DNA from 4 places in the Streptomyces sp. NPDC046759 genome. Region 4 is predicted to be linked to each of the others. Evidence: riboswitches for the same ligand, from Rfam matches in the RefSeq annotation. Region 4 holds a riboswitch; each other region holds the start of a gene.
The links. Region 4 has a riboswitch for cobalamin ahead of ABZ919_RS00955 ((2Fe-2S) ferredoxin domain-containing protein). Riboswitches for the same ligand answer to the same signal wherever they lie in the genome.
Positions count from the first base shown of each region.

Region 1: it holds a riboswitch for cobalamin, as region 4 does, so the genes downstream of both, ABZ919_RS17560 (cobalamin biosynthesis protein) here and ABZ919_RS00955 ((2Fe-2S) ferredoxin domain-containing protein) in region 4, are expected to answer to the same signal.
Region 2: it holds a riboswitch for cobalamin, as region 4 does, so the genes downstream of both, ABZ919_RS15580 (HoxN/HupN/NixA family nickel/cobalt transporter) here and ABZ919_RS00955 ((2Fe-2S) ferredoxin domain-containing protein) in region 4, are expected to answer to the same signal.
Region 3: it holds a riboswitch for cobalamin, as region 4 does, so the genes downstream of both, ABZ919_RS30300 (ribonucleoside-diphosphate reductase subunit alpha) here and ABZ919_RS00955 ((2Fe-2S) ferredoxin domain-containing protein) in region 4, are expected to answer to the same signal.

Region 1 is NZ_JBEYYJ010000011.1:171,437-178,290, forward strand. It holds gene cobN (cobaltochelatase subunit CobN) at 1-1,014, opposite strand, end outside; gene ABZ919_RS17555 (cobyric acid synthase) at 1,011-2,519, opposite strand; gene ABZ919_RS17560 (cobalamin biosynthesis protein) at 2,516-3,460, opposite strand; cobalamin riboswitch at 3,564-3,704, opposite strand; gene ABZ919_RS17565 (hypothetical protein) at 3,847-4,074, opposite strand; gene ABZ919_RS17570 (inorganic phosphate transporter) at 4,111-5,367, opposite strand; gene ABZ919_RS17575 (lysozyme) at 5,511-6,299, opposite strand; gene ABZ919_RS17580 (class II aldolase/adducin family protein) at 6,488-6,854, shown strand, end outside.
Region 2 is NZ_JBEYYJ010000009.1:248,678-255,531, reverse strand. It holds partial or broken gene ABZ919_RS15585 (IS30 family transposase) at 1-43, shown strand, start outside; gene ABZ919_RS15580 (HoxN/HupN/NixA family nickel/cobalt transporter) at 98-1,207, opposite strand; cobalamin riboswitch at 1,234-1,424, opposite strand; gene ABZ919_RS15575 (metalloregulator ArsR/SmtB family transcription factor) at 1,505-1,864, shown strand; gene ABZ919_RS15570 (hypothetical protein) at 2,015-2,263, shown strand; partial or broken gene ABZ919_RS15565 (heavy metal translocating P-type ATPase) at 2,263-4,535, shown strand; gene ABZ919_RS15560 (copper chaperone PCu(A)C) at 4,532-5,053, shown strand; gene ABZ919_RS15555 (hypothetical protein) at 5,223-5,939, shown strand; gene ABZ919_RS15550 (sigma-70 family RNA polymerase sigma factor) at 6,119-6,766, shown strand.
Region 3 is NZ_JBEYYJ010000026.1:100,953-107,806, forward strand. It holds gene ABZ919_RS30285 (helix-turn-helix domain-containing protein) at 1-448, opposite strand, end outside; gene ABZ919_RS30290 (hypothetical protein) at 541-783, shown strand; gene ABZ919_RS30295 (ribonucleotide-diphosphate reductase subunit beta) at 696-1,709, opposite strand; gene ABZ919_RS30300 (ribonucleoside-diphosphate reductase subunit alpha) at 1,709-4,078, opposite strand; cobalamin riboswitch at 4,203-4,335, opposite strand; gene ABZ919_RS30305 (GNAT family N-acetyltransferase) at 4,333-4,887, opposite strand; gene ABZ919_RS30310 (ATP-binding protein) at 5,052-6,854, shown strand, end outside.
Region 4 is NZ_JBEYYJ010000001.1:206,638-213,491, forward strand. It holds gene ABZ919_RS00930 (SDR family oxidoreductase) at 1-809, opposite strand, end outside; partial or broken gene ABZ919_RS00935 (GMC family oxidoreductase) at 977-1,331, opposite strand; gene ABZ919_RS00940 (histidine phosphatase family protein) at 1,473-2,054, shown strand; gene ABZ919_RS00945 (CbtA family protein) at 2,162-2,914, opposite strand; gene ABZ919_RS00950 (CbtB-domain containing protein) at 2,935-3,156, opposite strand; cobalamin riboswitch at 3,193-3,335, opposite strand; gene ABZ919_RS00955 ((2Fe-2S) ferredoxin domain-containing protein) at 3,509-3,910, opposite strand; cobalamin riboswitch at 3,970-4,090, opposite strand; gene ABZ919_RS00960 (isoprenylcysteine carboxylmethyltransferase family protein) at 4,163-4,804, opposite strand; gene ABZ919_RS00965 (histidine kinase) at 5,005-6,204, opposite strand; gene ABZ919_RS00970 (cation acetate symporter) at 6,201-6,854, opposite strand, start outside.

The DNA.
Region 1 (6,854 bases), on a different contig from region 4:
CGCGGTGAAGACCAGCGCGATCTTCTTCTCGGCGTTGGGCTTGTGCTTCAACCGCGCGTGCCTGAGGGCGATCCCGGCCACCCGCGCGGCCCGCTCCGGATCGGCCACGTACACCGGGACCTCGTCCGGGCCCTGCTCCTTGAAGGAGAACGGCACCGTGATCAGCCGGCCGTCGAACTCCGGGATCGCGACCTGCATCGCCGCGTCCATGGGGGACAGGGCGGCGTCCGACTCCTCCCAGGCGGCCCGTGAGGAGGTGAGGCAGAGTCCCTGCAGCACGGGGACGTTCAGATCGGCCAGCGCGCCGATGTCCCAGGACTCCTCGTCGCCGCCCGCCGAGGCCTGCGAGGCGTGCGTACCGCCGGCCGCGAGCACGGTGGCCACCAGCGCGTCGGCCCTGCCGAGCAGTTCGTACAGCCCGGCGTCCGCGCCGCGCAGCGAACCGCAGTAGACGGGCAGGGCGTTGGCGCCCCCGGCCTCGACCGCCTCGCACAGGGTGTCGACGAAGGCGGTGTTGCCGCTCAGCTCGTGCGCGCGGTAGAAGAGCACGCCCACGGTCGGACGGCCGCCTCTGACCTCGTACGCGCCGTGGACGCCGTACTCCGGCATCGTCCGCGGCTCCTCGAACCCCTCGCCGGTCAGCAGCACGGTGTCCGACAGGAACCGGGACAGCTCCAGCAGGTTCGCCGGACCGCCTTCGACCAGGTACTTGAGGGCCTCCGCCACCACACCGGCCGGCACCGACGACTCGGCCATCAGCTCCGCGTCCGGCACGGCCTCGCCGCCCAGCAGTACGGTCGGGATCCCGGCCGCCTTCAGCGCGGCCAGCCCCTCCTCCCAGGCGCGCTTGCCGCCCAGCAGACGTACCACGGCGAGGTCGGCGCCCCGGACGAGGTCCGGCAGCTCCTCGGCGACGTCCACCCGGGTCGGGTTGCCGATGCGGTAGCCGGCGCCGGAAGCCCGGGCCGCCAGCAGATCCGTGTCGGCGGTCGACAACAACAACACTGTGCTCATGCAGGCGCTCCCGGTGGGATGAAAGGCAGTCCTTGCGGCGCGCCCGACTCGATGAGCCGCCACAGCGCGTCCGTGTCCGCGTGCTGTTCGATCAGGTCGCCGAGCCGGTCGAGCTGCTCCTCGCGCAGCGCGGCGAAGGAGGTGTCCGGAGCCGGCACGAAGCGGCGGCCCGCGGCGGCGGCCACCTCCCGCAGGAAGGCCCGCCGGAAGCCGTCCGACTCCAGCGAGCCGTGCCAGTGGGTGCCCCAGCTCTGGCCGACCCGGCAGCCGTCCAGGAAGGTTTGGCCGCCGGTGACTTCGGCGACGCCGTGGTGGATCTCGTAGCCCTCGACGTGTTCGCCGAGGGCCTCGCCGGCCGGCCGGGTCAGGGTCTTCTCCCGGGCGAACCGCACCCGCACGGGCAGCACGCCGAGCGCGTCGACCGCGCCCGCCCGCGACTCGACCTCGTCCTCGATGTGCTCACCGAGGATCTGGAAGCCGCCGCAGATCCCGAGGATCGGCCGCTCCTCCGAGGCCCTGCGCACGAGCGCGTCCGCCAGCCCGCGCTCGCGCAGCCACTCCAGCGCCCGTACGGTCCCGCGGGTGCCGGGAACGACGACCAGGTCGGCGTCGGCCAGCTCCTCCGGACGGTCCACGAACCGCACCACGACCCCCGGTTCGGCGGCCAGCGCGTCCACGTCCGTGAAGTTGGACATCAGCGGGATCGCGCACACGGCGACCCGCAGGACGTCCTCGCCGGCCGGGGGCGCGACGGTGGACTCGCGGACCGCGCCGCGCAGCGAGACGCGCAGGCCGTCCTCCTCGTCGATGCCGAGCCCGTGCCGGAACGGCAGCACGCCGTAGGTGCGCCGCCCGGTGAGGCCGTGCAGCATCTCCAGGCCCGGCTCCAGCAGGGAGACATCGCCCCGGAACTTGTTCACCAGGAATCCGGCGACCAGTTCCTGGTCCTCCGGCGAGAGCAGGGCCACCGTGCCGAAGAAGGAGGCGAAGACGCCTCCGCGGTCGATGTCCCCGACCACCAGCACGGGCAGCCGCGCGTTCCGCGCGATCCCCATGTTCACGATGTCGGTCCGGCGCAGATTGATCTCGGCCGGGCTGCCCGCGCCCTCACAGATCACCGCGTCATACGTGCCCCGCAGCTCGGCCAGACAGTCCAGCACCGTGCCGAGCAGCCGCTGTTGACGCCCGCCGTGGTACCCGCGCGCGCTGAGTTCCCCCACCGGCCGGCCCAGCAGCACCACCTGGCTGCTCTGCTCGCCGCCCGGCTTCAGCAGCACCGGGTTCATCAGCGCGGTCGGCTCGATCCGGCACGCCTGGGCCTGCATGGCCTGCGCCCGCCCGATCTCCGCGCCCTCACGGGTCACGAACGAGTTGAGCGACATGTTCTGCGCCTTGAACGGCGCGACCTTCACACCCTGACGCACGAGCCACCGGCAGATCCCGGCCGTCACGACGCTCTTGCCGGCGTCGGAGGTGGTGCCGGCGACGAGGAGACCCCCGCTCACTTGCCACGTCCCTTCACGAGTCGGCGCGCGGCGAGCGTGACGCCGAGCGCGAGCAGGCCGACGCGGCGGGAGAGCCGTACGGCCCGGTCGATGTCGGTGACCCGGACCGCCCGGCCGGTGTCCCCGTTGAGTACGGGCCGGTGCTCGACGCGGCCGCCGTAGGAGAGTGTTCCGCCCAGGCGGACACCGAGGGCGCCCGCGAACGACGCCTCCACGGGCCCGGCGTTGGGGCTCGGGTGCCTGCGGGCGTCGGCCTTCCAGGCGCGCAGGGCAGCGCGGGGGTCGGGGCCGGCCGCGGCGGCGAGTACGGCGGTGAGGCGGGCGCCCGGCCAGCCGGCCAGGTCGTCGAGCCGGGCGGAGGCCCAGCCGTAGCGCCGGTAGCGCGGGGACCTGTGACCGACCATCGCGTCCAGGGTGTTGACCGCCCGGAAGCCGAGCAGACCCGGCACCCCGGCCACGGCCCCCCACACCAGCGCGCCCACGACGGCGTCGGAGGTGTTCTCGGCGACCGACTCGACCACGGCCCGGGCGATCCCGTCGGCGTCCAGCGCCTGCGGGTCCCGGCCGCACAGGTGCGGCAGCCGCTCCCGCGCCGCCTCGACGTCCCCGGACTCCAGCGCACGCCCGACGGTGCGGGCCTCGCGGGCGAGCGAGGTACCGCCGACCACGGTCCAGGTGGCGGCGGCGGTCAGCGCGACGGAGGCGGCGGGGCAGGGGCGTGCGGCGCGTACGGCCAGCGTGCCGAGTGCGACGGCGCCTCCGGCGCACACGGCGGTGTGCAGAGCGCCCCAGCCGCGGTGGTCGTGCCACAACGCGCGGTCCACGGCAGCGGCAGCGCGCCCGAACGCGGCGACCGGATGCCCTCGGCGCGGATCGCCGAGGAGCAGGTCGCCGAGAAGGCCGGCGGCGGCGCCGTACGCGTAGCTGCGATCGGCACCCATCGGCTCAGCCGGCCGCGGGTGCAGGAGCGGGCCTGGTGCGGGTCCTTGTCCTTCGGCAGCCGAGCATGGCGATCCGTGTCCTCACTCAGGGTGTCCGCGCCCTGGTTCGACGAAATCCGGCGGTGAGAGTTCCTGGCTCACGGGGTTCTTCCCCGGTGACAGTGGCGGGACCGCGCCGGATTCGCACCGGCTTCCTCTCTGCCGCCGTACATGGCCTGGGCAGTCCACCACGCGCCCGGAAGGGCCGTCAACTTGCCGTTGACCTGCGCGGGGAGAGTGTGCCGATCCCCACACCACGGGGCGCCCGTGACGTGTGCGCACGGCGAAGGCTCCCCTCCGTCAGAAACGGAGGGGAGCCTTTGTGATGCCTGGTTCGTGGCGCCCGGTCAGGACTTGGAGACGATGAGGTAGAGGCCGTACGCCACCGCAGCCGCGCAGGCGGCGAAGCAGACGTAGGCGCCGGTGACGGCGAGGGCCGCGGACTCGCCCTGGGCCGCCGCCTTCTCGCGCCGGGCCAGACCGTTGACGCCGAGGGTGAACAGGGCCACCAGGCCCACCGTGAACACGAGGCTGACGCCGAAGACGGAGCCGAGGGCCGACCAGTCGATCTTCATGGGGGTGCTTCCTTAGTAAGCCGCGGGCGGCCGGGGTCAGACGGTGGCGGCCGGCGGGGCGGCCGGGGCGGCGGGCTCGGTGGCGGCCGGGGCGGGGATGGTGGCCGTCAGGTCCGCGGTGAGGGTCCCCGCCGGGGGCGGGGTCACCGCGGCGATGGCGGCGGTCACGACGCCGGCCGGCTCCCCGGCCTCGTCGACGGCGTTGACGTTGGTGTGGTCGACGACCTCACGGCGGGAGATCTTCCAGATCGTGGCGCTCGCGGCGACGAGGAAGACGGCGACCACCGCGGTGCCCCAGTCACCGAGTTCCGTGACGGACTCGGCGCCGGCGCCGACCAGCGCGGCGGCCGGGAGCGTGAGCACCCAGGCGACGGCCATGCGGCTCGCGGTGGACCAGCGGACCACCCCGCCCTTGCGGCCCAGGCCCGCGCCCATCACCGAGCCGGAGACGACGTGCGTGGTGGAGAGGGAGAAGCCCAGGTGGGACGAGGCCAGGATGGCGGTCGCGGCGCTGGTCTGGGCGGCGAAGCCCTGGCGCGGCTCCAGGTCCGTGAGGCCCTTGCCCATGGTGCGGATGATGCGCCAGCCGCCGATGTAGGTGCCGAGCGCGATGGCCAGGCCGGCGGAGAGGATGACCCAGGTGGGAGGGTTCGAGCCCGGGGCGAGGGAGCCGCCCGCGATCAGCGCGAGGGTGATGACACCCATGGTCTTCTGGGCGTCGTTGGTGCCGTGGGCGAGGGAGACCAGGCCGGCGGAGGCGATCTGGCCGGCGCGGTAGCCCTTGCGGGTGGCCACTCCCTCGGCCTTGCCGCCGATGCCGTAGGAGAACCGGGTGGCCAGCAACGAGGCGAGGCCCGCGACGAGCGGCGCGGCGACCGCGGGGAGGATCACCTTGGTGACCAGCACGTCACCGTGGACGGCGCCGAAGCCGGCGGAGGCGACGGCGGCGCCGATCAGACCGCCCATCAGGGCGTGCGAGGAGCTGGAGGGCAGGCCCACCAGCCAGGTCATCAGGTTCCAGAGGATCGCACCGACCAGGGCGGCGAAGATGACCTCGGGACGGATGCCGTTCTCGTCGACGAGACCCTTGGAGATCGTGTTGGCGACCTCCACGGAGAGGAAGGCGCCCACCAGATTGAGGGTGGCCGACATGGCCACCGCGATCTTGGGCTTCATGGCGCCTGTGGAGATGGTGGTGGCCATCGCGTTGGCGGTGTCGTGGAAACCGTTCGTGAAATCGAACGCGAGAGCGGTTACCACCACTATCGCGAGGATCAGCGAGAAGCTTTCCATTTACCCAGGCAATCGTTCGAGGTCATTGGCTGGATGAACGTAGGCAACCTGGGTGAACGGAAGATGAACTGGGGCGGGCCTACGGGTGTCCGCGGAGGGGGGGTCGGGTTCCGCCCGGCTCGGTCGACCCAAGCGGCGCTTGGCTATCGGCCCCGTGCGAAGATCCGTAGCCGGCTCGTGGACCCGTTGAAGAGATCCTCGTCACCCGGCAGCCGGCCCTTGGTGCCGAACTGCCAGAACGTCCAGTAGCGCCACCCGCCCGGCAGTGGTCCCGGCCGTGCGCCGGGCCGGGCGATCCACAGGGCGTGGCTCCGGGAGAAGGCGTGGCTGTTGCCCGTGCAGAGCTTCCACCACTGGATCGTCGTGTAGATCACCGGGCGACGGCCGGTCTCCCGCTTGACCTCGTTGCTGAAGGACCGGATCCAGCGGACCATCCGCGTCCGGCTCAGCCCGTAGCACTTGTGCTTCTTGTTGTACGGGTTGTTCTCGATGTCGAGCGCGGGCGGCAGCGTCCCGCCGTCCGCCCGCCAGCCGCCGCCGTGCCGCACGAAGTACGCGGCCTGCCGGGCTCCGGACGACTTGTCGGGGCGGGCGAAGTGGTAGGCGCCCCGGTACAGGCCCGCCTTGTGGGCGCCGCCGTACTGCTGCGAGAAGTAGGGGTTGCGGTAGCCGGTGGACTCGGTCGCCTTGACGTACACGAACCGCGCGCCCCCGGCCCGCACGGCCTGCCAGTTCACCTGCATCTGGTGGGAGGAGACGTCGTGCCCCCGGGGCAGGCCGGAGGGCGGCGCCGCGGTCCGGGCCGCCACGGGTGCCGTGGGTGCCGCGGGTCCGGCCGCCGCGGGCGCGGCGGCGGCCAGGGTGAGCGCCGCCGTCGCCGCGACGAGGACGACACCGGCGCGGCGCCTCGGGAGGGTGCGTTCACGGGCCATGTGTCTCCCCGGGTCGGTGGACGAGGGATCGCCCGGTGGCAAGGGGGATCATTGAAGGCCCGTCGATCGACGGACCAGTGCCCATTCGCGGCGATTCGGCATGACTTCCGCCCATTCGGGGGCATGCGCTTTTGGCCGGAAACAGCCGGCCGTCCCGCTCCCGCGGACCCGGCTGGCAGGATCGCTGCATGGCTGAACAGCGGTGGGACGCGGAACAGCAGCGGATCTGGGCGGAACTGGTGGCGACGGCGCGGCGGACCGTAGCCGACGGGCTGGTGGTCGGCACCTCGGGGAACGTCTCGGCGCGCGTCGGCGACGTCGTGCTGGTCACCCCGTCGGGTGTCCCGTACGACCGGCTCACCCCGGACGACATCACCGGCGTCGGCCTCGACGGACGCCAGGTGCTCGGCACGCTGGTGCCGACCAGCGAGCTGCCCATGCACCTCGCCGTCTACCGCACCACCGACGCCCGCGCGGTCGTCCACACCCACGCCGTGCACGCGACGGCGGTCTCCACGCTCGTGACCGAGCTGCCGCTGGTCCACTACATGGCCG
Region 2 (6,854 bases), on a different contig from region 4:
CTCCAGCGAATCCCGCGGCCTGCTCCGGCACCACTTCCCAAGGGCACCGACCTGTCGGTCCGCACCCGCAGGGCCCCGGACACCGCTGCCGGCGTCGTCAGCCGGCGTCGGCGGTGTGGGTGCCCCAGCGTTCCTCGACCTTGGCCAGGCGCCAGTAGCCGATGGCCACGGCCCAGACGACGACGAACAGGCCGACGATGACGTAGCCGACGTTGTCGAGGTCCAGGCCCGCGATCCAGCCGCTGACGCCGTCGCTCAGCCCGAGCTTGTCGTGCAGGACGCCGAGCAGCTCGATGGTGCCGACGAAGAAGGCGACGGCGATGGACAGGCCGGTGATGGTGAGGTTGTAGAACACCTTGCGGACGGGGTTGGAGAACGCCCACTGGTAGGCGAAGTTCATGAAGGTGCCGTCGAGGGTGTCGAAGAGGCTCATGCCGGCGGCGAAGAGGAGGGGCAGGCAGAGGACCGCGTACCAGGGCAGGCCGGCCGCGGCGCCGTTGCCGGCCAGGGCGAGGAGCAGGACTTCGGTGGTGGTGTCGAAGCCGATGCCGAAGAGGAAGCCGAGCGGGAACATCTGGCCGGGGCGGCGGATCGACCTGGTGAGGCGGCCGAGTATGCGGTTCATGAAGCCGCGCGAGTCGAGGTGGGCCTCCAGCTCCGCTTCGTCGTAGCGTCCGGCGCGCATGGCCCTGAAGACACGGACGATGCCGAACAGTGCCGCGAGGTTGAGCGCGGCGATCAGGTACAGGAAGCCGCCGGAGACCGTGGTGCCCAGGGTGCCGAGGACCTGGTGGGTCCGGGATCCGTCGTTCATCAGGGTGCCCGCGAGCTTCGCGCCGCCCGCGACCAGCGCCGCCATGACGACGACCACGCTGGAGTGCCCGAGCGCGAACCAGAAGCCCACCGAGACCGGCCGCTTGCCGTCGGCCATCAGCTTGCGGGTGGTGTTGTCGATCGCGGCGATGTGGTCGGCGTCGAACGCGTGCCGCATGCCGAGGGTGTAGGCCGTGATGCCGAGGCCCACCCCGAACGCCTTGGTCCCCACCTCGTAGTGGCGCGGGACCACGAGGAGGAAGAGGATCCCGAAGGCGACCACGTGCAAGGCGACGATCACGGCCAGGAGGCCCGCGGTCCGCACCGTGTCCTCGCGCCGCCAGCGAAAGGAAGGGGAGGCGGCGGATTCGGGCACGCCTTCGGGCATGGTCATACGGTCACGCTCCAGCACCTCGTGGATCAGCATCGTGCTGCCGTGGCCGGTCTCCTGGCTGACGGGTCGACGCGCCCGCCCCTGCCTTCCCGGCCGCGCGGCCAGTGGCAATGCATGGGGCGGGAACTCCCCGATCACAGTGGCGAGGGCCGCTCCGGACTGAGCCCCTGAGGGACTGTCACCGGTCTTCCCGAACACCACGGCCCGCTCACCCTAGAAGGCCGGAGGTCGAGGCTGCAAGGCTGCACAATCGTGCAGGTATTGAGGCGGGATTTCGCGGACTGCGATGATGGGTCCATGCATCTCGTCCCCGCGGAACGCGCCGGGCAGCGCACCATCGACGGCCATCGCGTCTGCGACGCCATCGCCGCCGTCGGCGAGCCCGAGCGTGTACGCGTCTGGGCCGACCGCTTCTCTCTGCTCTCGGATCCCGGCCGCCTGTCCCTGCTGCTCGCCCTCCACGAGGCCGGGCCCATCGCCGTCTCCGACCTCGCCGTAGCCACCGGCATGAGGGACACCGCCGTGTCCCAGGCCCTGCGCCTGCTGCGCACCGCAGGCATCGTCCACGGCGAGAAGGACGGCCGAATCGTGCGCTACCGGCTCGTCGAGGGCCCGGTGGCCGCGCTGCTCGAACACTGCGTGTCCCGAGAGGCATGACGATCGTCGTCGCGAAGCAGGCACCGTCGTCCCTCACGTGACGCGGACCACGACGATGCTCCGGAACTCGACCCCCGGCGGCCCCGACTCCTGATGCAGTACGGCGCGATCCGGCCGACGCCGTACGAACGTGATCTGGAGTCGCGGTTGATGGACGAGTCCCGGCACATCTCCTCCGGCGCGGGTGCGGTGTCGCGGAAGCTAGTGCCTCCGCCCGCCCTGTGCGGATTCCTTCTCCTGCTGTCGCTGCTGTTCACGGTGTCGTACGCCGTCGGTGCCGCCGCAGGGCCCGTCGCGCCCGGCATGCACGGCGCCACCGGCACGAGCCGGGGTGACGGCGGTTCCGGCGGGGGCGGCCGCACGGACGACACGGGGGACATGCACGGAGGCGGCCACTGATGGGCGGAGAACCGGTGACCGTCGACCTGGTGACGACCGACCTGGCCGTCGGCGGCATGACCTGCGCGGCCTGCGTGAGGCGCGTCGAGAAGAAACTCGGCAGGCTGGACGGGGTCACGGCGACCGTCAATCTGGCCACCGGACGGGCGCGGGTGAGCCACCCGCCGCGGATCCGCCCCGAGGAACTCGTCGCCGCCGTCGAGAAGGCCGGCTGCACGGCTGCCCTGCCCGAACCGCCCAGCCAGCCCGAGACGCGCGGAGGCGAGGACGCGGGCGAGTCCGAGGGAGCTCGCCAGGAGCGGGACCGGCTGCTGATCACCGCGCTGTTCGCGGTGCCCGTGCTCGTGCTGTCGATGGTTCCCGCGCTGCAGTTCCGTGACTGGCAGTGGCTGTGCTTCGCGCTGGCCGCGCCGGTCGCCGTGTGGGGCGCGTTGCCCTTCCATGTGCGTGCGACGCGTGGGCTTCGGCACGCGGCGGCGACCATGGACACCCTGGTGTCGCTGGGTGTGGTGGCGTCCTTCTCCTGGTCCGCCTACGCGCTGTTCCTCGGCGGTGCCGGAGAGCCCGGCATGCGGATGCCGTTCACCCTGGTGCCCTCGGCTTCGGGCGGCGCGGCGCACGTCTATCTCGAAGCGGCCGTCGGTGTGCCGCTGTTCGTCCTGGCGGGGCGGTTCCTGGAGGCGCGGGCCCGGCGGGGGACCGGGCTGGCGCTCAGGTCGCTGGCTCGACTCGCCGTCAAAGAGGTGACCGTGCGCGATGGCGGCGTGGAACTGCTCGTCCCAATCGAGCGGTTGAGAGCGGGACAGGTCTTCGTCGTGCGGCCGGGGGAGCGGGTGGCCACCGACGGGCAGGTGGTGGAGGGCAGTTCGGCCGTGGATCTGTCCCTGGTCACCGGAGAGAGCGAGCCCGTCGAGGTCGGGCCGGGTTCGTCGGTGGTCGGTGCCGCCGTCAACGCCGGCGGGCTGCTCCTGGTGAAGGCCACGGCCGTCGGTGCCGACACCCAGCTCGCCCGGATCACCCGGCTGGTGACCGAGGCCCAGGCCGGCAAGGCACGGGCCCAGCGGCTGGCCGACACGGTGGCGGGCGTCTTCGTCCCCGTCGTGCTGACGCTGGCCGTCACCTGTCTCGGCTTCTGGCTCGGTGCCGGAGCCGACCCGCAGGCCGCCGTCACCGCGTGCGTGGCCGTGCTCGTCGTGGCCTGCCCGTGCGCGCTCGGCCTGGCCACGCCGACCGCGCTGATGGCCGCGACCGGCCGCGGTGCCCAACTGGGCGTCCTGGTCGGCGGAGCCCAGGCACTGGAGGGGCTGCAGCACCTCGACACGGTCGTGCTGGACAAGACCGGCACGCTCACCTGCGGCGTATGACCGTCGCCCGCGTCACGGTCGTACCCGGCGGACCGGGCAAGGAGGCGCTGCTGAGACTGGCCGGGGCCGTCGAGCACGGCTCGGAGCATCCCCTGGGACGGGCGATCGCTTCCCACGCCCGGCGGGAAGTCCCCGAGGCGACGCTGCCGGACGTGAGTGAGTTCGCCGCGGCGCCGGGGCGGGGCGTGCGCGGCCTGGTCGAGGGCCGGCTGGTGGAAGTACTCGCCCCAGACGGCGAGTTGCCCACCGCCCTGGCAGACGCGCTGTCCGTGGCCGAGGCTGCCGCCCACACGCCTGTCCTGGTCCGGGTGGACGGTGCGGCCGAGGCCCTGATCGAGGTCGGGGACGTGGTGCGGCCCGGCAGCTACCAGGCCGTGGACCGGCTGCGACGCCTGGGCGTGCGGCCGGTGCTCGCGACCGGTGACCGTGAGGCACCCGCGCAGTCCGTGGCCGCAGCCCTGGGCATCGACGAGGTGCACGCCCGCTGCACTCCCGAGGCCAAGGCCGACCTCGTACGGGACCTGCAGGAGCAGGGCCACCGCGTCGCGCTCATCGGCGACGGAGTGAACGACGCCGCGGCCCTGGCCGGCGCCGACCTGGGCATCGCCATGGGCAGCGGCACGGACGTGGCCATCGGGGCCGCCGACGTGACGTTGGTACGCGGGGACATCGAGGCGTTGGCGGACGCGGTCCGGCTCGCCCGGCGCACGCTGGGCACGATCCGGGCCAACCTCGTCTGGGCCTTCGGCTACAACGTGGTGACCATGCCGCTCGCCATGGCCGGCCTGCTCGATCCGGTGCTCGCAGCGGCGGCGATGTCGGTGAGTTCGCTGCTGGTCGTGGGCAACAGCCTGCGGCTGCGCGCCTGGCAGCCCTCGCCCGCTCCCGCCCGGAGGCGTACCCGATGACCGAGCAGGACCTCTGGCGACCCACGCGCCGTCGGCTGACCGACGCCGTCCTCGCCGCGCTCGCGCCCGTGGCCGCCTGCAGCCTCGCCCTCGGAGGGCTGACGACCTGGGCCGGGGCCGGGAAGGCGGGCAGCCCGGCTCGGATCACCGTCTCGCACGGGCGGGTCCTCCTGCCGTTCGGGGACAGCACGGACACCGCGGCGCTCTTCGACATCGCCAACGTCGGTGGCGCGGACGACCGGCTGGTGGACGTGACGTCCACCGCCACGCACGGCCGGATCACCCTCAGCGGGCACCGCATGCTGGGCGGCCGGGTCGCGTACAAGCCGGACGTGACCTCGGCCCGCGTCCCTGCGGGCGGCGCGCTGTCCATGTCGCCGCGCGGCGTGGACGTGACGCTGCGGGCCGGGGCCGGCTGGCGGGTGGGCGACATGGTGCCGTTCACGCTGCACTTCGAGCGCAGCGCGCCGGTCGAGACGATCGCGGTCGTCATCCGTCCGAGCGACAGCGGTCCCTGATCGCCCGCCCTGAGGCGGAGGAATCCTCTCCCAGACGTCGGGGCAGCGTGTCGTCGAGTTCCAGCCGGTCGTCGTGGGCTGGATCACATCCTGCGGATTGAGTACGGTCCCGCGTGGATGTCCGTACCCACGCATGACGACCGAAGCCCGGATGCGAGGATGAGGCGCCATGACAGCAGGGTGGTGTGCTCGCGCGATACGGGCCGCGGTGTTCGCGGCCATGTGCGTGCTGCTCGCTGCCCTGGGCCACGTCCTGATGTCCGGCAGCGACGTGCCGACGTGGGCGCTGGCCGCCGGCGGGGCCGTGACCGGTGCCGTGGGCTGGTGTCTGGCGGGGCGTGAGCGCGGGCTGCCGGTGATCGTGACGGTCGTGGTCGCCGCCCAGACGGTGCTCCACGAGGCGTTCTCCCACGCCCAATCGACGAGCGGCTCGTCCGGCGGCTTCACGTCCGTCGACATGAGCGGCATGGGTTCCATGGGCACGGGCTCGATGCCGATGGGCTCCATGGGCACGGGCTCGATGCCGACGGGTTCCATGGACATGGGCGCCATGCCCATGGACCGCACGGGCATGAGCCCCATGGACCACATGGGGCACTCCATGGACGGCGGTTCGTCGTCGTTCGGCATGCTCGCCGCCCACCTGCTCGCCGCGGTGCTGTGCGGTCTGTGGCTGGCGTACGGCGAGAAGGCCGCCTTCCGGATCATGCGGGCGACGGCCGGATGGCTGGCGGCGCCGCTGCGGTTGCTGCTGGCCCTGCCCGATACCCCCGATCGCCCCCGCGTCCACCCGCGGCGCCGCCGCTCGGCCGGGGCGCCGCGTCTCCTCCTTCTCGTCCATGCGATCACTTCTCGGGGTCCGCCGTTGGGAACGGCTGTCGTCTGAAGACAGCTTGTTCCCCGAGGTTGCCGGGCTGCCCCTGTGTGCCTCGGGCCACGGCCGTACGACCGCACAGGCGCTGTAGCGCCACAGCGACGCCGTAGGGCCGTCTCTCCCACTCTCACCGGACCGCGCGCTGTGGCGCGCCCTGGTCCGGATCACGGTTGACCCGAGAAGGACACCAGGTGATTTCCTCTGCCCTGCCCACGTCGCGCGCCAAGAGCTACAAACCGGCAGCGCCCGACGAATCGATCACCGCGTGGGCGCTGGCCGCCCGAGGCGGTGACGCGCACGCGGTCGAGCAGTTCGCGGGCGCCCTGCACCGGGACGTGCAGCGCTATGTCGCCCATCTGTGCGGCGATCCTCAGGCTGTTGACGATCTGGCGCAGGACACGTTCCTGCGCGCGCTCGGCAGCCTGCACCGCTTCGAAGGGCGTTCCTCGGCCCGGGCCTGGCTGCTGTCCATCGCCCGCCGAGCCGTGATCGACAGTTACCGGTACGCCGCCGCTCGCCCGCGCCTGACCGACGTACCGGACTGGCAGCTGGCCGCCGAACTGGCCCAGCCGCGCGGCCTGCCCGGCTTCGACGACGGCATTGCCCTGCTCGATCTGCTGGCGTCGCTTCCCGACGACCGCCGGGAAGCGTTCACCCTCACGCAGCTGCTCGGCCTGCCTTATGCGGAGGCCGCCGAGGTGAGCGACTGCCCGATCGGCACGGTCCGCTCCCGCGTGGCCCGCGCCCGCGCGACGCTGATGGACCTGCTGGACGAGGGGGGCACCTCCCGCGCCGTCAAGGCAGTGGGGGAGGACCAGCCCGCCGCGCTGGTGGCCTGACGTTCCGGGAGGGTGCCGGTGCCGGCGGGAAGAACGGCACCGGCACCCTCGCCGCCGGAGCACCGGGAGCGGTTCACCCGAGCCGGAT
Region 3 (6,854 bases), on a different contig from region 4:
CGTAGAGCACGTCCGGCTCGACGGTCAGTCCCGGGTACTGCCGGGCCAGCTCCCCGGCATGGTGCCAGTGCACGGCGCAGCGCCGGCCGTCCAGCAGCCCGGCGGCGGCGAGCACGAAGACGCCCGAGCAGACGCTGAGCACCCGGGCGCCGCGGTCCACACCACGGCGCAGGGCATCGAGCAGCTCGGGCGGGAACTCCCGGCAGTCGTAGGCGGACCCGGCGGGCACGGCGATCAGATCGGCCGCCTCCAGGCGCTCCAGGCCGTGCTCGACCTGCAGGGTGAACCCCGCCGTGGAGCGCAGCACCGGGCCCTCGGCCGAGACGACCGCGAAGTCGTACACCGGCAGGCCCTCGTCGCTGCGGTCGGTGCCGAACACCTCGCAGACGACGGCCATCTCGAAGGGGTTCACGCCGTCCAGGAGCACGGCGGCCACGTTCTGGAGCATGCCCCCAGTGTGCCCCCACGGTGGCAGGAATTTGAAGACGTGCGGCAGTCCTGCCACTCACGGTAAGCAGCATCCGGCGCGACAGTGGTGACATGACTACGGCACAGACAGAAGGACTGCTCGGAATGATCGCCGTGATCGGGATCCTGGGCCTCCTGGTCCTCCCGGCGGTGATCGGCATCGTGCACGACCGGATCATCGACCGCCAGATCAGGAGGGCCCAGGAGGCCCGGCGCGAAGGGAGGGATCAGAAGTCCTCGTCCAGGTCGACGGTGCCCTCCACCGCCACCTGGTACGCCGACGGGCGGCGCTCGAAGAAGTTCGTCAGCTCCTGAACCCCCTGCAGCTCCATGAAGGAGAACGGATTCTCCGAGCCGTAGACGGGGGCGAAGCCCAGACGCGCAAGGCGCTGGTCGGCGACGCACTCCAGGTACTGCCGCATCGACTCCGTGTTCATCCCTGGCAGGCCGTCGCCGCACAGGTCGCGCGCGAACTGCAGCTCGGCCTCGACGGCCTCCCGCAACATGTCGGTGACCTGCTGACCGAGCTCGTCGTCGAACAGCTCCGGCTCCTCCTTGCGGACCGTGTCGACCACGTCGAAGGCGAAGGACATGTGCATCGTCTCGTCGCGGAACACCCAGTTGGTGCCGGTGGCGAGACCGTGCAGCAGGCCCCGGCTGCGGAACCAGTAGACGTACGCGAAGGCGCCGTAGAAGAACAGGCCCTCGATGCACGCGGCGAAGCAGATCAGGTTCAGCAGGAAGCGGCGGCGGTCGGCCTTCGTCTCCAGGCGGTCGAGCCGGTCCACCGAGTCCATCCACCTGAAGCAGAACTGCGCCTTCTCGCGGATGGAGGGGATGTTCTCGACGGCCGCGAAGGCCGCCGCCCGGTCGTCCGGGTCGGGCAGGTAGGTGTCCAGCAGCGTCAGATAGAACTGGACGTGCACGGCCTCCTCGAAGAGCTGACGGCTCAGGTACAGCCGCGCCTCGGGGGAGTTGATGTGCTTGTACAGCGTCAGCACCAGGTTGTTCGCGACGATCGAGTCACCCGTCGCGAAGAAGGCGACCAGACGACCGATGAGGTGCTGCTCCTCGGGCGTCAGCTTCGCGAGGTCGGCGACGTCGGAATGGAGGTCGACCTCCTCGACGGTCCAGGTGTTCTTGATCGCGTCCCGGTAGCGCTCGTAGAAGTCCGGGTAGCGCATCGGGCGGAGGGTGAGTTCGAAGCCCGGGTCGAGCAGGTTCTGGTCTCGGGTGGTCATCACTGGCAGGCCTCGCAGGACTCGGGGTTTTCCAGGGAGCAGGCGACCGCGTCGGGGTCGGCCACCTGCTGTACGGGGAGGGTGGCGGGCGCCTGCGCCCGGGCGGCGCGGGCGATGCGGGTCGCCGGGCGGGAGCGCAGGTAGTACGTCGTCTTCAGGCCCGACTTCCAGGCGTACGCGTACATCGAGGAGAGCTTGCCGATGGTCGGTGTCTCCAGGAACAGGTTGAGGGACTGCGCCTGGTCCAGGAACGGGGTGCGGGCCGCCGCCATGTCGATCAGGCCGCGCTGCGGGATCTCCCACGCCGTGCGGTAGAGCCGGCGTACGTCCTCGGGGATCCAGGCGAAGTCCTGCACCGAGCCGTTCGCGTCACGCAGCGCCTCCCGGGTGCGGGCGTCCCAGACACCCAGGTTCTTCAGGTCCTGGACCAGGTAGGAGTTGACCTGAAGGAACTCACCGGACAGCGTCTCGCGCTTGAACAGGTTCGACACCTGTGGCTCGATGCACTCGTACACGCCCGCGATGGAGGCGATGGTGGCCGTCGGGGCGATGGCGAGGAGCAGCGAGTTGCGCATGCCGACGGACGCGATGCGCGCGCGCAACGCCTCCCACCGCTCGGGCCAGGTCAGCTCGGCGCCGTAGTGGTCGGGGTGCAGCACGCCCCGGGCCGTACGGGTCTTCTCCCAGGCCGGCAGCGGACCGTTGCGCTCGGCGAGGTCGGCGGAGGCCTCGTACGCGGCGAGCATGATCCGCTCGGCGATCCGCGTGGACAGGGCCCTGGCCTCCGGCGAGTCGAAGGGCAGGCGCAGCTTGAAGAAGACGTCCTGCAGACCCATCGCGCCGAGGCCCACCGGGCGCCACTTCGCGTTCGACCGGCCCGCCTGCTCGGTCGGGTAGAAGTTGATGTCGACCACGCGGTCGAGGAAGGTGACGGCCGTGCGGACGGTCTCGTCCAGCCGCTGCCAGTCGATGTCACCGGTCACGGTGTCGACGAAGGCACCCAGGTTGACGGACCCCAGGTTGCAGACCGCCGTCTCCCCGTCGTCGGTGACCTCCAGGATCTCCGTGCAGAGGTTGGAGGAGTGGACCACGTGCCCCGGCAGGGCCGTCTGGTTGGCGGTGCGGTTCGCCGCGTCCTTGAAGGTCATCCAGCCGTTGCCGGTCTGCGCGAGGGTCCGCATCATCCGGCCGTACAGCTCACGCGCGGACATGGTCTTCTTCGCCAGACCCGCAGCCTCGGCCTTGCGGTAGGCGGCGTCGAACTCCTCGCCCCACAGGTCCACCAGCTCCGGCACGTCCGCCGGGGAGAACAGCGACCACTGCTCGTCGGCGTTGACCCGGCGCATGAACTCGTCCGGGACCCAGTGCGCGAGGTTCAGGTTGTGCGTACGGCGGGCGTCCTCGCCGGTGTTGTCCCGCAGCTCGAGGAACTCCTCGATGTCGGAGTGCCAGGTCTCCAGGTACACGGCCGCGGCGCCCTTGCGCCGGCCGCCCTGGTTCACGGCGGCGACCGAGGCGTCCAGGGTCTTCAGGAACGGCACGATGCCGTTGGAGTGCCCGTTGGTGCCGCGGATCAGCGAACCGCGGCTGCGGATCCGGGAGTACGACAGACCGATGCCGCCGGCGTGCTTGGAGAGCCGGGCCACCTGGTGGTAGCGCTCGTAGATGGAGTCCAGCTCGTCCAGCGGGGAGTCGAGGAGGTAGCAGGACGACATCTGCGGGTGCCGCGTGCCGGAGTTGAAGAGGGTGGGGGAGGACGGGAGGTAGTCCAGGCGGCTCATGAGGCCGTAGAGCGCGGCGACTTCGTCCACGGAGCGGGTGGTGTCGTCCTCGGCGAGGCCGCTCGCGACCCGCAGCATGAAGTGCTGGGGGGTCTCGATGACCTTGCGGGTGATCGGGTGCCGCAGCAGGTACCGGCTGTGCAGGGTGCGCAGGCCGAAGTAGCCGAAACGGTCGTCGGCCCGGCGGTCGGTCAGCGCGTCCAGCCGCTCGGCGTGCAGCGTCACGAAGGCGGCGGTCCGGTCGGCGATCAGCCCCTCGCGGTGTCCCACGGCCACGGACTCGGTGAACGACGTCACGCCCTGCGAGGCGGCCTCGGCGCGGATGGAGACGGTCAGCAGCCGGGCGGCCAGCCGGGAGTAGGCGGGGTCCTCGGAGATGAGCCCGGCGGCGGCCTCCGTGGCCAGCTCCCGCAGTTCCGACTCGTCCGCACGAGCCGACCGGCCGCGCAGCGCGGCGGCGGCGACCCGGCCGGGGTCGGCGTCGGGGAGGTCGGCGGTCAGCTCGGTCAGGGTCCGCAGCAGCGCGGCACCGGGACCGTCGGTCTCCAGGGCGCCGGCTGAAGCCGGATCTGCTGGCGCGATGGTCACGTGGGGCTCTCCCTCGCTCGGCACGGGGGCCTTGCGGAGGGCAGGGGGCAGTCACGAGCGCACACGGCGTCGCGTCCACCGGCCCATCCCACGAGGCCCGGACGTCTCAGGGCACCCGGACCGGACGGCCGGGTGCGCTGCCGGCAGGTCCTCGGACTGACTCCTGGGCGCAGACGCGCACAAGTACACCGTTGCGGGACAGTTCCGGATTCGCACCGGATTCCCCTGCGGCGACAGCGAGCATGAGCATACATCTAGTGCCGGGCTGTCGCGTCACCCCCAGATGTTGTGTCGTGGCGGTCTCGGAGCGTCAACTCGTAGGTGAGCAGAGTGACGTCGAGCCGCTGGGGCAGCGGATTCCAGTCCCGCTCGGGTGTGCGCACGAAGCCCAGGCGTTCGTAGATGCGGTGGGCGGTGTGCATGGTGCGCTGGGTGGACAGGACGACGGCGGTGCAGCCCTCGGTGGACCGGGCGCGGTCGACGCAGGCGCGGACCAGGGTCTCGCCGGCGCCCTGCCCGCGGGCGGCCGCCGCCACGGCCAGCATGCGGATCTCGGCCTCTCCGGGGCGGGCGATGTCGGCCATGGGGCCGCCGTTCGGCACGAAGGCGACGCCGCCCAGCAGGATGTCGTCGCGGGTGGCCACGAGGAGCTCGGCTGCGCCCGCTCGTTCTGCCACGTTCCGCAACTCACCGAGGTACTCGTCGCTTTCGCCGAAGTCCAGGAGGCCGTCCTGGAGATAGGCCTGGGCCGTGATCTCGCCGAGGGCCTCGTAGTCGTGGGGAGCCGCCTGCCGGATGACGATGTCCATGGGGCCGAGTGTGCCGGACGGGTACGACGGCGGGCCGCCGGTTTCACCTGGGCCGGGGCCGGGTTGCGGGACGGGCCTGGAGTGCTTCCATGGAAGTGGGTGTGGGTGTCCGGCGGTCCTCCGTCCCGAGCAGGAACGGGCAGAGACGCGGGAGGAGACGCTCCATGCCGAAGATCGTCCGCCACCCACCGGGCAAGGACCGGCCGCGCAACGCACCCATGGCGACGCTCCCACTGAGGGGGCTGGGGCGCCGGATCAGACGCGTGTACCTGCGCCACTGGCACTGCCTGACGGTCCGTTGGGAGGCACGCCAGGACACCACACGATCCAAGAAGTGGCGCAGATGGGTCTCCTACACCAACGCCACCAGGGTCGTCTGGGCCGTCGCCGCGCTCGCCGTCCTCGCCTGGGCCGCCGAGGCCGTGTACATCTCCGTCGCGGGCGGGTCGAACTGGTTCGAGCACTGGCGGAAGAGCCCGGGGTTCGATGGAATCGTCCGCGTCGTCGGTCCCGTCCTGACCGCCTCGCTCGCCGCCGCGCTCTTCCTGTTCTGGTGGTACAGCTGGACCAAGCGCCGCTACCTGAAGAAGGCGCGCCGCGTCCCGCGGGAGCTGGTGGTCACCGCCGGACCGGACACCGCCGAGATCGTCGGCCGGGAGGAGGTCGCCCAGGTCATCACCCAGCGGCTGCGCGAGCGCGACACCCGCCGCCCCTACCTGCTCGTCGGCGGGGTGGGCGTGGGCAAGACCGCCGTCCTGGTGCGGCTCACCGAGATGCTCGCCGAGCAGGGTGCCGTCCCCGTGCCGATCCGGCTGCGGGACGCCACGGGCCCCGACCTGGACTTCGAGCGCATGGCCCAGAAGCGCTTCGCCGAGGCGGCGCCTCGCGGGGTACTGGCCCGCACCAAGACCGACCGTGTCTGGCAGCAGTTGCTCGCCGACGACAAGGTGGTCGTCCTCGCCGACGGCTTGGAGGAGGCCGTTCTCGACGAGGGCGTGCGGCAGGACCGGGACAACATCATCCGCCGGGCCATCGAACGCGCCCACGAGGAGCGGCTGCCCCTGGTCATCGCCTCCCGGCCGCACAGCCCGCTGGAGAGCACCCCCGCCGCCATCGTGGAGCTGGAACCCCTCAGTGAGGAGGAGGCGCTCGACTTCGTCGAGGCTCGCGTGCCGGAGACGGACGAGCGTCGCGTCGACTGGATCGTGGAGACGGCGGAGGTGACCGAGTCTCCCATCTACCTGCAGATCGCCCGGGAGTTGCACCAGCACGGAGACCTCGAGCGGGACCGCCGCAACGACCCTCGGCGCCTGGACTCCCGCAGCACGGACCGCAGCCAACTGCGGCTGTGGCTGCTGGAGACATGGGGGAACTCCCTGCTGGAGGGCCGGCTGCGCACGGAGGAGCCGCTGGGGGAGAGGGAGCGGCAGGACACCCTGGAGGTGGTTTCCGCCCTGGCCTGTGTGGGGCTCCTCCAGGACACCCTCGAGGTCGGCTTCACGGAGCTGGTGGACAACGACGTTCACCCCGGCCGGGCCAGGCGGGTGCGGGCGCATGCCGGGCATCTGTGGGAGCAGCGGGGCTGGGACCCGTCCGGCAAACGCGGCGGCGCCTTCTCCCAGTGGCACAGGCACCAGATCTGGAAGCTCCTGTGCGACGGGAGGGGCGAGGTGAGCAGGAGGCTCAGGGAGGGCAACCTGAGCCAGGGCTATGACGTTCTCGCCCACTACGCGAGCCACGCCGACAGACTGAAGCTGGTGGAGGGCTTCGACCAGAAGGTCCGCTTCCCGCACAGCATCCTGCAGGCGTACTTCGGCTACCGCACGCTCTACCGGCTGGGGGAGCGCGACGCGGGGGAACTGGTCGAGCAGGCGCTGCGGCCTCCGGGTCCCGGCAGGGAGTTGCTCATCGCTCTCGTGCTGCTGTCCCGCCGATGGGCGGCGGACCGGTCCGCGAAGGGCGGCGCG
Region 4 (6,854 bases):
GTCATCCCGCCGTCGACGTACAAGGTGGTGCCCACGACGTAGTCCATGAGGTCGGAGGCGAGGGCGACGACGGCGTGGGCGATGTCCTCGGGGTCACCGATCCGCTTGTACGGGATGAGCCGCATGAGATCCTGCTGCGCTTCCGCCGTCTCCCAGGCACTGCGGTTGATGGGCGTCTTGATGGCACCGGGGGCGACCGCGTTCACACGGATGCGCTTGGGGGCGAGCTCCTGGGCGAGGGTCGCCATCATCATCTGGACGCCGCCCTTGGACGAGGCGTAGTTGACGTGACCGGCCCAGGGGATGACCTGGTGGACCGAGCTCATACAGATGATCTTGCCGGCGGCGCACGACACCTCGGGGACGATCCCGCGGCGCAGGAACTCCTTGGTGGCCTCACGGGCGCAGAGGAACTGCCCGGTGAGGTTGACGTCCAGGACCTTCTGCCACTGGGCGAGGGTCATGTCCGTGACCGCGGCGTCCCGCTGCAGTCCCGCGTTCGCGACGAGGATGTCGATCGTGCCGAACTCCTCGACCATCCGCTCCATCATGGCGACGACCTGCTGCTCGTCTGAGACGTCCGCCTCGTAGGCGGCCGCCCGGACCCCTGATCCGGTGATCTCCTCGACCACCTTCTCGGCGTCGTCGCGGCCGGCCACGTAGTTCACCACGACGTCGGCCCCGGCCCGGCCCAGGGCGACGGCCGTCGCCCTGCCGATTCCGGAGTTCGCGCCGGTCACGAGTGCCTTCTGCCCCCGCAGCAGGTGGGACGGGATCACGCCCTGGGGTGCGCCCTCGGTGGAACTCACGATGTGCTGCTCCTCCACTGCGTGCCCGCTTTCGCCGGGCCCGTCGCCCGGCGGTCCGGGCAATCAGACAAGCACCGCGGAGGGGCGGCGGCATGCCGGAGCGGACCGCGTTGCGCTGCCCGGCTGAGGATCTTCGCCCGGTCGGAGTCGGGGGCGCCGGCGCAGGGTCAGCTCAGCCGTTCCAGCAGGTGGTCGCCCACGCGGAGGGCGTTGGCGATGGCCGTCAGGGACGGGTTGACCGCGCCGATGCTCAGGAAGAAGCTCGTGCCGACGACGGAGAGGTTGTCGAGGTCGTGGGCCCTGCAGTTGACGTCCAGGGCCGAGGACGCCGGGTCGGTGCCGAAGCGCACGGTTCCGGTCTGGTGGGCGGCGGCACCGATCGGCATGCCCTTGTGCAGGTAGATGCTCCGGGACAGCAGACGGGGCTCGTGCATGCCCCGATGACCGAGCATGTGCTGCTGTTTGCCGCAGGCGTCCGAGACCGGCGATGTTGTTGCCCTCGTCGAGGGTGAGCCGGATCCCTGCTGGGCGGCTACTGAGGGGACGCTCGGCGGGGCTGCCGGGCAGTCAGGGCGACCGGGCCTGCGTGACGAGGTGTTAGGTTCGCGGCGGTGCGGCAGGAGTCCCGCACCCGCCGACCGCGCCAGCAGCAGGAGCGACCTCGTGACCAGCCGTGTGCTTCTCGTCTCCCCCGCCATGAGCGCGTCGTCCCGGCAGGCCCGATTCGACGACGGCGGCCCGATCGAGGACGGCGGCGCGGCGAGGGCCCGGTCGGCGGCCGGGTCGTTGCCCGCCGCGGCCCGCGTCCTCTCCTCGCCCGGGGTGCGCTGCCGGGAGACGGCCGCCGCGCTGGGCCTCGACGACGTGCCGGTGCCGGAGTTGGCGGGTCTCGACGTGGGCCGCTGGCGCGGACGCACCCTGGAGGAGGTGGGGACCGCCGAGCCGGAGGCAGTGGGACGGTGGCTCGGGGACCCCGGTTCCGCACCGCATGGAGGCGAGTCCGTGCAGGACCTGTGCGGGCGGGTGGCGCGCTGGCTGAGCGACGCGCAGACCCTGCCGGGCCGTACGCTCGCCGTGGTCGAGCCGGAGGTGGTGCGGGCGGCGGTCGTCCACGCGCTGGGCCTGCCCGCCTCGGTCTTCTGGCGCCTCGACGTGCCGCCGCTGACCGTGACGGAACTCAGTGGCCGGGCCGGGCGCTGGAACCTGCGTCTGGGGCGTCCGCTCGCCGTGCCGGAGTCCTACTAGAGACTGCCGACCGGTGGACCGGGCTGCCGGGTTCCGTGCGCTTCGGTGTCCGGAGAACGCCGGAGAGCCCTCGGACGGTTCCGAAGGCCCTCTGGGTCCCGGAGGAGTCAGCGCGCGGCCGGAACCGTCCGCGCGGCCGCTGCCTTCGCCGGTCCGGGGTTCAGCAGCCGTTCCGCCAGCTCGCCGAAGAGCAGGCCGAAGCCTGTCCAGAGGCTCAGCTGAATGGCCAGGGTGGAGAGCCGGAACCGCCACAGCAGGGTGGCCGGGAAGTTCTTCGGCACTTCGTTGACGACCGGCAGGAACTGGTAGGCCAGGCCGATGACGACGACGAACGCGACGATCGCGACCACGGCCGCCCACCAGGTGCCCGTTCTGGGCGCCAGACTCTTGCCCAGGATGGTGGCGGCGACCGCCAGCAGCACACTGAGCAGCATCATCAGGAAGTACAGTGTGGTCCGTTTGCCGATGGTGTCGGCGCTGCCCACCGACGGCGGGTTGGCCGGGTACTTCAGGAACGGCACGACGTACACGGCGAGCAAGGCGCAGCCCGACAGCAGCAGCGCCGTGGCGCGCGGGCTGAAACGGCCCACGCGGCCCAGCGCGAAACAGAAGGCGAGCGCGGCGATTCCGCCGAAGGCGGCCCCGTAGACCAGCACGCCGGTCGCGAGGCCGGCGGTGGACTGCAGGGACCGCGAGACGACCTCCATCTCGTGCTCGTGGGAGTGGGCTTCCTCGAAGCTGATCGCCTTGCCGACGCTCGGCTCACCGAGCACATACGCCACGATCAGGGCGAGCACGCCGGCGGCCAGGCCGGCGAGCATGCCCCGCACGAGAAGGTTCCGTACGGTTGCGGAGTTCATGCCTGTGCGGTGCCCTCGCGTCAGTGGCAGGGGAAGCCGAGCAGGTGGCGGGCGTCGTGCACCCACTCGTGGACGTCCGCGCCGTTGAACACGGAGGTGGCGCCCTGTTCGGCGCCGACGAAGTACAGCAGGATCAGCATGAGGATGCCGAAGAAGACGGCCCACGGAGCAATCGCCTTCAGCGGCAGCTTGGCGGGGACGGCGGGGGTAGTGGCTGTCGGCTGGGCGACGGTCTGCGCCATGGCAGGACCTCCTCTGGGAGTTCGCGTCCCATCTCGGTGGTGCACAGGACGACGGCCACGGGTCTGACTCACGAGTCCCCTCCGAGGGTCCCGCATACAGTGGCGCGACCGTGCCGGATTCCCACCGGCTTCCGTCTCGCCGTCGTCGATATCGGACAGACCGTACCGCGTGACGCGCACACGGCCAAGACCGCCTCCCGTGACGTGATCTTCCTCTCCCCCTGACGGTCCGTGCGGCGCCGGGCAAGTCCCAGGTGGCTCCGGCTCGTTCTCACCGGTGACGCGCAACCCGACGGCCTGCAAGCCGAGTTCCGGACCGGCCCGGTGGTCCGCGGCGGCCCGGCCGGCTCCGTCACCGGGCATCCGCACGGCGCCCCGGCGGTGTGAAGGCGTACAGATCGAGGATGTCCGGCAGGGGAGCCACACCGGGTCCGCCGGCGCGCACCCAGGTGACGATGTCCTCGGTCGCGTCCGGATCGTTGACCAGCCCGAGCCATACCGGCCGCGCACCGGCGGCACGCCCCGCGGAGGACGGCTGTACGACGACGACGTTGGCCTGATCGCAGGCGTCGAGGCACTCGGAGACGCGCACCGGCAATTCCGCCTGAAGACGCGCGGTCTGCGCCACGTGATCCACCCCGGTCACCTTGGGACTGCCGCAGCAGCAGTCCCGGCACACGACGACCCGGCACGGCACCGCCCCGCTGTCCGTCTCAGTGTCGTACGACGCCTGATCCACCGGATTCTCGGGCATTCCGCCCACTCCCCTCCCGGGGAGATCCGCCCCGGAGTCCGTCGAGGAGGCGACCGCGTGAGTCTCCTGGCTCCCGGGTCGTCGCGGGCCCCCTGCCCACCCCCGTCGCGGTGGTGGCCTGCCGGAACTCGCTCACCGGTCACAGTGGCGGGACCGCGCCGGATTCGCACCGGCTTCCTCGGACCGCCGTCGCCCTGTATCGCCGGTCATCATCCCATCACCGGGCAGAAGCCCCGCACGGCGCCGCCCCGGCTACCGCTGCCCGGTGCCGGCATGCTGGGCGCCGGTCCGGGCGGGACGTATGCGGGGTATCAGCGCCGGGACTTCGGCGCGGTAGGCGTCGTACGCGGGGCCGAACTGCCGGGCCATCAGGCCGTCCTCGATCCGGACCCGCCGCAGCAGCCAGGGGACGGTGACCGCCGGGAAAGCCGTCCAGACCCCGAAGCCGCAGGCCAGCATGGAGCCGGTGACCAGGCCGAGCAGACCGGTGTAGATGGGGTGACGGACCAGCCGGTAAGGACCACTCGTGCGCAGCTCGTGGTGTTCCTGGACGGTCGGGACGCTGGCCCACATGGTGCCCAGGACCCAGCGGGCCCACAACAGCAGGGCGGTCGAGGCGACGGCGAGGGCGGCTCCCGCGAGCGCCGGCGCGGGCTGCCAGTACTGCAGGTGACGCCAGAAGCCCCGGGAGTGTCCGACCAGCGCGAAGAACGCAGAGACGCCCGCGATCAGCAGCAGCCGGCGCGGCAGGGTGCGGCGCAGTCCGTGCGCCCAGGCGCGCGGACCGGCCGGGCTCCTCACGCCGAAGTAGACGGCGCCCACGACCCACGCCGCGACGAAGACCAGGATGCAGATGCTGGTGGTCAGGACCAGTGCCGAGTGCAGATTCCCCATGCCTCAAGACTGCTCCGCGCACCCGGCGGACCACCACCACCCATGGGTCGATGGAGAGCTCTCCGCCGCCCTCCATCCACGGATGGAGAACCCACCGGCCGTGTGGGGCGCTCCCGCGCACACCCACGCGACCGGCAGTGTCAAGAGCCGCGCGGACCATGGCAGTTCGGCAAGGCAGGTATGGGGGGCACGAAGGCCGGTCACGACGGCGGGGCCTGCGCCTGGGGCTGGACACCCGGGTGGAACTTCGGGACGCGGAGGGTGATCTTCGTGCCCGCTCCGACGCCCGTCTCGATGACGAGGCCGTGGTCGTCGCCGTAGACCTGGCGCAGCCGGCGGTCGACGTTGCTCAGGCCGATGCCGGTGGCCGGACCGGCGGTGCCGCGCAGGATCGCGCGCAGGCGTTCCGGTTCCATGCCGATGCCGTTGTCCTCGATGACGACCCGGGCCTCGGTGCCCTCGTCCTCGGCGATGATCGTGACGGTACTGCGCTCCACGGACTCCTCCAGGCCGTGTTTGAGGGCGTTCTCCACGAGCGGCTGCAGGCAGAGGAAGGGCAGCGCCACGGGGAGCACTTCGGGAGCGATCCGCAGGGTGACGCGGAGGCGGCGGCCGAAGCGGGCGCGGGCGAGTTCGAGGTACTGCTCGATGGAGCGCAGCTCCTCGGCAAGGGTGGTGAAGTCACCCTCGCGGCGGAAGGAGTAGCGGGTGAAGTCGGCGAATTCCAGCAGGAGTTCACGGGCGCGCCCGGGGTCGGTGCGGACGAAGGAGGCGATGCTCGCGAGGGAGTTGTAGATGAAGTGCGGGGAGATCTGGGCGCGCAGGGCCCGGACCTCGGCCTCGTGGGCGCCGGCGCGGGCCCGGTCGAGGTCGGCCAGGGCGAGCTCCACGGACAGCCGACGGGCCGCTTCCTCGGTGGCCCGCAGGAGAGCGGTGGACTCGGCGGCGGCGAACACGGCCAGGGCGCCGGGGGCGGCGCCGTCGGCGGCGAGCGGAACCAGGGCGCACCAGCGGACCGGGCAGCCGGCGTCGTCGCAGGACGGCGTGAAGGTCCGGGTGCGAAGCGGGTCGGCGAGGCACGCGATCAGTTCCGCGCGGTGATGGTCGGCGGCGCCGTCCCAGGCGAGCACGGAGGCGTCGTCGGTGACGGCGAGGGCCGGCGTGCCCAGCAGGGGGCGCAGCCTGCGGGCCGCCTTGCGGGCGGTGTCCGGGGAGAGCCCGGCGCGCAGGGGTGCCGCGGCGTACGCGGCGGTGCGCAGGGCACTGGCCAGGGCGTGCGCCCCGTCGCCGTCCACCGAGTGCTCCCGCTGCCGAGCCGCCGCACCGTGCCCCAAAGCGGCCCCCAGCACGAACAACGCCAACCCGGCCAGAGCCAGGGCCACCACACCGAGGACGGTCACGGGCGCCCCCACCCCGGCCAGCCACGACGCGCCGCGACAGGTGGCGTGGGTTCGGGGAGGTGCAGACGGGCCATCGTGGCGGCGGTGGCCGGTGGGACGCGGTCCCGGGTGGCCAGGGAGGTCAGGATCATCGCGGCGAAGCCCACGGGGACGGACCACACCGCGGGCCAGGCCAGCAGGGTGTGCATCCAGCCCGAGCGGGCGCCGCCGGCGATGGTGGCCGTCACCGCGGCGAGCGCCGAGCCGCCGCCGAGGAGGAGTCCGGCGATGGCACCGGGCGGAGTCAGTCCGCGCCACCAGATGCCGAGGACGAGCAGCGGACAGAAGGAGGATGCCGAGACGGCGAAGGCCAGGCCGACCGCGTCGGCCACCGGCAGATCGCTGACCACGGCAGCTGCGGCGGCCGGCACCGCGATCGCGGGCAGCGTGGCGAGCCGGAAGTGGCGGACGCCGAGGGTGGGCAGGACGTCCTGGGCGAGGACGCCCGCGACGGACATGGTGAGGCCGGAGGCCGTGGAGAGGAACGCCGCGCACGCGCCGCCGGCGACGAGCGCGCCGAGCAGGTCCCCGACGACCCCGCCGATCAGCCGCCCCGGCAGGACGAGGACCGCGGCGTCCGTGTCGCCGGTGAGCAGCAGGTCGGGCGCGTA